2 regions of the Hydrogenophaga luteola genome follow, and region 2 is predicted to be linked to the other one. Evidence: riboswitches for the same ligand, from Rfam matches in the RefSeq annotation. Region 2 holds a riboswitch; the other holds the start of a gene.
What was found. A riboswitch is a leader RNA that binds a small molecule or an ion and turns the genes downstream of it on or off. The one in region 2 is predicted to bind thiamine pyrophosphate.

Region 1 (3,488 bases), on a different contig from region 2:
CATGCCCGCCGCGGTGAAAGCCGCCGGCCCCCGGCCGTCGCTGCGGGCCTGCGGGCCATTGGCCGGATCGAACACCGTCACCTCGTGCGTGCCCGCCAGCTGCCAGGCGAGCAGCCGGCCCAGCAGGCCAGCGCCCGCGATACCGATGCGCGCCATGGCTCAGGCCTTGTTTTTCAAGGAGTCGACGGGCACGTAGAACTCGCCGCCCACTGCCTTGAACTCTTCGCTCTTGCGTGCCATGCCGTCGGCCAGGGCCTGCTCTTCGCTCAGGCCTTTCGCCGCGGCGTAGTCGCGCACGTCCTGCGTGATCTTCATGCTGCAGAACTTCGGCCCGCACATGGAGCAGAAATGCGCCTCCTTGCTGGAGTCCTTGGGCAGGGTTTCGTCGTGGTAGGCCTCGGCGGTCTGCGGGTCCAGGCCCAGGGCGAACTGGTCGCGCCAGCGGAACTCGAAACGCGCCTTGCTCATGGCGTCGTCGCGCGCGCGCTGGCCCGGGTGGCCCTTGGCCACGTCGGCCGCGTGGGCGGCGATCTTGTAGGCAATGATCCCCTGCTTCACGTCGTCGCGGTCGGGCAGGCCCAGGTGTTCCTTGGGCGTCACGTAGCACAGCATGGCGGTGCCCATCCAGCCGATCATGGCGGCGCCGATGGCGCTGGCAATGTGGTCGTAGCCCGGCGCGATGTCGATGGTCAGCGGTCCGAGCGTGTAGAACGGCGCTTCCTGGCAGTGCTTGATCTGCTCGTCCATGTTGGCCTGAATCATGTGCATGGGCACATGGCCGGGACCTTCGATCATGGTCTGCACATCGTGCTTCCAGGCGATCTGCGTCAGCTCGCCCAGCGTGCGCAGTTCGGCAAACTGAGCTTCATCGTTCGCGTCGGCGCCCGAGCCCGGGCGAAGGCCATCGCCCAGCGAGAAGGTCACGTCGTAGGCCTTCATGATTTCGCAGATCTCTTCGAAGTGCGTGTACAGGAAGTTCTCTTTGTGGTGGGTGATGCACCACTTGGCCAGGATGGAGCCGCCGCGCGAGACGATGCCGGTGCGGCGCTTCGTGGTGAGGTGGATGAAGGGCAGGCGCACGCCGGCGTGGATGGTGAAGTAGTCGATGCCCTGCTCGGCCTGCTCGATCAGCGTGTCGCGGAAGATGTCCCAGGTCAGGTCTTCGGCCACGCCGCCCACCTTCTCCAGCGCCTGGTAGATCGGCACCGTGCCAATGGGCACGGGCGAGTTGCGCACGATCCAGTCGCGCGTGGTGTGGATGTTCTTGCCGGTGGACAGGTCCATCACCGTGTCGCCGCCCCAGCGGATGGACCACACGAGCTTTTCAACCTCTTCCTCGATCGACGAGGTCACGGCCGAGTTGCCGATGTTGGCGTTGATCTTCACCAGGAAGTTGCGGCCGATGATCATCGGCTCGACCTCGGGGTGGTTGATGTTGGCGGGAATCACCGCGCGGCCGCGTGCCACCTCGTCGCGCACGAACTCCGGCGTGATCACGTCGGGAATGCGCGCACCCATGGGGTTGCCGCGCAGGCGCGCCTCGCGCTCGGCGTCGCCCAGGTATTCGCGCATCCACTCGCGCTTGCCGTTCTCGCGGATGGCGATGTACTCCATTTCGGGGGTGACGATGCCCTGGCGTGCGTAGTGCATCTGCGTCACATTGGCGCCAGCCTTGGCGCGCAGCGGCTGGCGCTGCAGGCCGGCGGCTTCGGCGCGCAGGGCCTCGATGCGTGCATCCGCAGTCTCACCGTGCTTGCCACCATCGTCCAGTGCCACGCGGGTGCGGCCCTCATAGGCCTCGGTATCGCCGCGCGCGGCCACCCATTCGCTGCGCACGGGCGCCAGACCACGGCGGATGTTGATGTCGGCGGCAGGGTCGGTGTAAGGGCCGGACGTGTCGTAGACCGTGACGGTCTCGCCGTTGGTCAGTGCGATCTCGCGCATGGGCACCTGCACGCCGGGCTGAGCGCCGGGCACATAGACCTTGCGCGACTGGGGGAAGGGCTCGCGCGTGAGCGTGAGCAGCTGCTGGAGCTTGTCGGGGGCGTTCATCGGGCGGTCTCCTGAGTGAAAAAGCTGTTGCGGAAACGAACAGCTCCGGAGGACCGCCTGGAGGGACCATGGGTGTGGACGGATGCATCCCGTCCATGGGTCCTTCAAGGCAACGCTCTTCTTTCGCCGGTACTAGCCGGATCAAGTTCACGGGTTCGGTGTGTCACACCATCTCAGCGCCGGGCCTTGTCAGGCCCGTGCACCCCGGAGCAGGCGCGCAGTGTAGCGTGGTTCTTTGCGGGGCGCCAAATGCCCCTCGCCGGTCAGGCCTGGTTGCGCCGTCTGCGCCGTACCTGCTTGATGGTCTCGAACCAGAGCACGCTCAGCAGGCCGAGCCCGCAGGCCGCCGCGAGTTCGTGCCAGGGCAGCGGCGCGAAGCGCAGCACCTCCACGGCCCAGGGCACGTACAGCGCCGCCAGCAGCAATGCCAGGGTCAGCACCACCACCAACCAGAGCGCACGGTTGGGCGTGCCCAGCGTGGCCCAGAATGGCTCGGTGGCAGACCGGTTGGACAGGATCAGCGCCAGGTTGCCGACCACCAGGGTGGCGAAGGCGAAAGCGCGGGCCTCTTGCTCAGGCAGACGGGGAGCCGCCCAGGCAAAGGCTCCCAGCACGGCCGTCAGCACACCCAGGCCCTGCAGCAACGCCAGCCACAGGGTCACACCCCCGAACAGCGGCGCGCTGGCGTCGCGCGGCGGACGCTGCATCAGGTCGCCTTCGGCGGGTTCGTTTTCAAACGCGACCGAGCAGGCGGGGTCGATGATGAGTTCGAGCAGCGCGATGTGCATCGGGAACAGCAGCGCCGGCCAGCCGAACAGCACCGGCAGCAGCGCCGTGCCGGCGATGGGCACGTGCACCGCCAGGATGTAGGACATGGCCTTGCGAAGGTTGTCGAAGATGCGCCGCCCCAGCCGCACCGCGCGCACGATGGCCGCGAAGTCGTCGTCCACCAGCACCAGCGAGGCCGCCTCGCGCGCCACGTCGGTGCCGCGCAGCCCCATGGCCACACCCACGTGCGCGGCGCGCAGCGCGGGCGCGTCGTTCACGCCGTCGCCGGTCATGGCCACGATGTCGCCGCGCGCCTTGAGCGCCTGCACGATGCGCAGCTTCTGCTCGGGCGCGATGCGGGCGCAGACGCTCACGTTGGCCATGCGCGCGCTCAGCGCGGCGTCGCTGAGCGTGGTCATTTCGTCGCCGGACAGCACCTCGGCCTGCGGACCTGCCAGGCCGGCCTGCTGTGCGATGGCCCGCGCCGTGGCCGGGTAGTCGCCGGTGATCATCACCACGCGGATGCCGGCGGCGCGGCACTCAGCGATGGCTGCCGGCACCTGCGGGCGCACCGGGTCGGCCAGGCCCAGCAGCCCGACGAAGCTGAAGTCGAAGTCGTGTTCGCCTGCCGGCCAGTCCTGGCCCTCGAACGTGCCGCTCGCCACACC
Region 2 (3,488 bases):
AAGGCCCAGCTCCAGCTCGTGCGCCACCAGGGTGTAGATCTCGACCTCGGCGGTGGCGAAGCGCTGGCCACCCAGCACCAGCGCGAGGCCGAAGCCCGCAAAGCAGTAGAGGAACACCAGGCACAGCGCCGACGCCAGCCAGGGTGCAATGGCCGGCCACTCGATGCGCCAGAACGCACGCCAGGGTGTGGCGCCCAGGGTGCGTGCGGCCGCCAGCCGCTGAGCGCCGACCTGTTCCAGCGCGTCGACCCCGGCGCGCACCACCAGGCAGAGGTTGAAGAACAGGTTGCCGTAGAGCAGCAGCCAGGGCGTGTCGGTCAGTCCGATGCCGGCCTCGGCCAGCGGCCCGCCGACCAGGCCGCGCGGTCCCCACAGCGCCAGCACGCCCATGGCCGCCACCAGGGTCGGCACCACGAAGGGCAGCATCAGCAGGCGCAGCACCAGTCTGCGGCCCGGAAACTCACGCCGTGCCAGCACCCAGGCACACGGCAGGCCCAGCAGCAGCGCCAGGGCGCAGGTGATGGCCGCCTGCGCGAACGACCACAGCACGCGCCAGCGCAGGTGATCGTCCTGCCAGACGTCGAGCCAGCGCAGCGGTTCGGCATCGGCCGCGCCGGGCGCCAGCCCCTCAGCCAGCAGCCGCAGCACTGGCGCCACCAGCACCACCGCCAGGAAAACCAGCGGCAGTGCAGGCAGCAGCCAGCGGCGGGACAGGCTCACTTGAGGACCGTTTTGGTCCAGCGCTGCAGCCAGGCTTTGCCCTTGCTGTTGATCTCGGCGGGAGCCGGGTTGTCAAACACCGTCGGTTCGACGGCATGCGCCTTCATCACGTCCACCCGCGCCGCGCCGGCTTCGGCCGGGTACATCCACATGGTGGTCTGCAGCGCCTGCTGCGCCGGCGCCGAGCGCAGGAACTCGATGAACTTGCCAGCGGCTTCGCGCGCCGCAGGGTTGCCGCCCTTGACCAAGGCCACACCCTCAACCTGGCGGAACACGCCGCCCTTGAGGAACAGGTTGGCGGTGGGCGACTCGGTGATCTTTTCCTTGCTGTAGAAGACCTCGGCCGCCGGGCTGCTGGCGTAGCTCACCACGATAGGGTGCGTGCCGCCGTTGCGCGTGAACTCGGTGTAGTAGGCCTCGGTCCATCCCTTGACCACCTTCACACCGTTGCCGCGCATCTGGCCCCACCACTCAAAAGCGCCCTCTTCGCCCAGGCCGGCGATGGTCGCAAACAGGAAGGCCTGGCCGGGGCTGGACGTGGCGGGGTTCTGCACCACCAGCAGCTTGGCGTAGGCGGGCTTGGTGAGGTCCTCCAGCGAGGCCGGCAGGGCCAGGCCTTTCTTCGCGAACCAGGCCTTGTCGATGTTGAGATTGACGTAGCCGAAATCCACCGGCACCACGCCGCCGTCCATGCTCACCGCGGCCGCGCGCTGCGCCGCGGGGCCGGTGTAGGGCTCGACCACGCCGGCGGCCAGCGCACGCGGCAGCAGGGTGTTGTCGATGCCAAAGGCCACGTCGGCAATCGGCTTGGCTTTCGTCAGGATGAGCTTGTTGGTCATCTCGCCGGCGTCACCGGCCTTGACGATCTGCAGCCGCACGCCCGCGTCCTTCTCGAACTGCGCCAGCAGCTCCTTGGGCAGGTCGAACGAGCTGTGGGTCAGCACGCGCAGCGGCATGGGTGCCTGCGCCTGGGCCAGGCCCGCGAGCGACAACGAAGAGAGGGAGAAGAGCGCCGAAAAGAGAAACCGCCGTTGCATGTGAAGCCGCCTTGTCAAAACGCCCGCGAGGGCTTGAGCAGGACGGACCACGGCAAACGGCGGACCGGCTTGTCACGCTCCCTACGCTGGCACAACCCAGATCAGGTGAGAGGGGTATTTCTCAGCGCCCAGGCCTTGCGGCGGCGCACCCCCGGTGAAACGCGAGATTGTAGGTTGTGGCAACGTCTGGCGGCGTATCCCGCTCCATGCCTGTCAGCCCAAAGGGATGTTGCTGGCGCGACGGGCGGGCCAAGCCCTAGCATGCGATTTTTCAAGGAAATGCCCATGTCACACACCCCGACCGTCCCCGCACTGCTGGTCACCCTGTGTCTCGGCTTCATTCCCTCTTTCGCAAGTGCACAGTCGGCAGCGCCGCTGCCCACCTTCCCGCCCGACGCCCAGCCGGTGGCGCCCGAGGTGTTGAAGGAAAGACTGACGGGGAACTCGTTCTCCTACCGCACTGCCAGTGGCGGCGAGGTCCGGCTGCAGTTCAAGAGCGATTTCGTGTACGTCAACGCGGGCCAGACCAACGACTCGGGGCGCTGGCGAATCGAAGGCAGCCAGATGTGCATTGAATGGAACCGCATACCAAACAGCGGCTGTTCCGAAGCACGCATGCTTGGCAACACGGTCTACCTCACACGCGTCGCCAACGGCGAGGTGATCAGACTGGAGTAATGCTGAGGCTCTGCAGCCAAGAAAAAAGGCCCTGACGGGCCTTTTTTCCTGAGGTCGGGTGCGACAACCCGGGCAATCAGCCGCCCTTCTTCGAGCGCTTGCCGGGGTTCTTCTTGGTGCGGGTGGCCACACCACGCTCCAGGCTCACGCGCTGGCCACGGCCGGGGGTGGGCAGCACCACGCCGTTGGCGGCGGTGGGACGGGGGGAGGCTTTGCGGTCGGCTTCGGTGACGATTTTGTTGCCCATGTCAGTCTCAAGGGAAAGTTGGTTGGAAACCCCGTATTGGACCACATGACCACGTCCCGCCCAGGTGCCGGGGTGCGGCGCTAAGCTCGCACCATGTTCGCGCTGCTCAAGACCTACTCCTGGCAGGAACTGCGCCACCACCCCTGGCGCACGGCCGCGGCCGTGGTGGCGGTGATGCTGGGCGTGGCACTGGCGCTGGCGGTGCAGCTGATCAATGCGTCGGCGCTGGCGGAGTTTTCCGGGGCGGTGAGCGCGGTGAACGGTCAGCCCGACCTCTCATTGCGCGCGCGCCAGGGCGGGCTGAACGACGCCCTGGTGGAGCCGGTGGCGCAGGCGCCGGGTGTGGCGGCCGCGAGCCCGGTGCTGGAAGTGTCCACATCGGTTCTGCTCGCCAATGACCAGCGCCTGGGCGTGCGGCTGGTCGGCGTGGATGCCCTGTCGGTGGCCGCCGTCTCGCCCGCGCTGATGCCGCTGCCCACGCCGGGCGACGATCCAACGGGCCGGGGGCGCTTCGAGCTGTTCGCCCCCGATGCGGTGTTCCTCAACCCGGCGGCGAGCCAGGCGCTGGCGCCTTCGGGCGATCTACCGGCCACGCTGCAGGTGCAGAGTGGCCTGGAGCGCGCGACCCTGCGGGTAGCCGGCACCGTCAACGCGTCCGGCGCACCCCTGATGGTGATGGACATCGCGGCGGCGCAGGCGCTGATGGACCGCATCGGAGAAATCAGCCGCATCGACCTGCGTCTGGCGCCGGGCACCGATGCGCAAGCCCTGCTGCGCGAACTCGCCCTGCCGCCGTATGTGATCGC

Region 1: it holds a riboswitch for thiamine pyrophosphate, as region 2 does, so the genes downstream of both, thiC (phosphomethylpyrimidine synthase ThiC) here and ACFOPI_RS05660 (thiamine ABC transporter substrate-binding protein) in region 2, are expected to answer to the same signal.

What each region holds. Positions count from the first base shown of each region.
Region 1 is NZ_JBHRXX010000005.1:107,947-111,434, reverse strand. Features, by position in the region: gene ACFOPI_RS10585 (FAD-dependent oxidoreductase) at 1-156, opposite strand, end outside; gene thiC (phosphomethylpyrimidine synthase ThiC) at 160-2,052, opposite strand; TPP riboswitch at 2,154-2,269, opposite strand; gene ACFOPI_RS10575 (cation-translocating P-type ATPase) at 2,316-3,488, opposite strand, start outside.
Region 2 is NZ_JBHRXX010000002.1:391,205-394,692, reverse strand. Features, by position in the region: gene ACFOPI_RS05665 (ABC transporter permease) at 1-720, opposite strand, end outside; gene ACFOPI_RS05660 (thiamine ABC transporter substrate-binding protein) at 717-1,757, opposite strand; TPP riboswitch at 1,818-1,920, opposite strand; gene ACFOPI_RS05655 (hypothetical protein) at 2,043-2,435, shown strand; gene ACFOPI_RS05650 (hypothetical protein) at 2,512-2,682, opposite strand; gene ACFOPI_RS05645 (FtsX-like permease family protein) at 2,776-3,488, shown strand, end outside.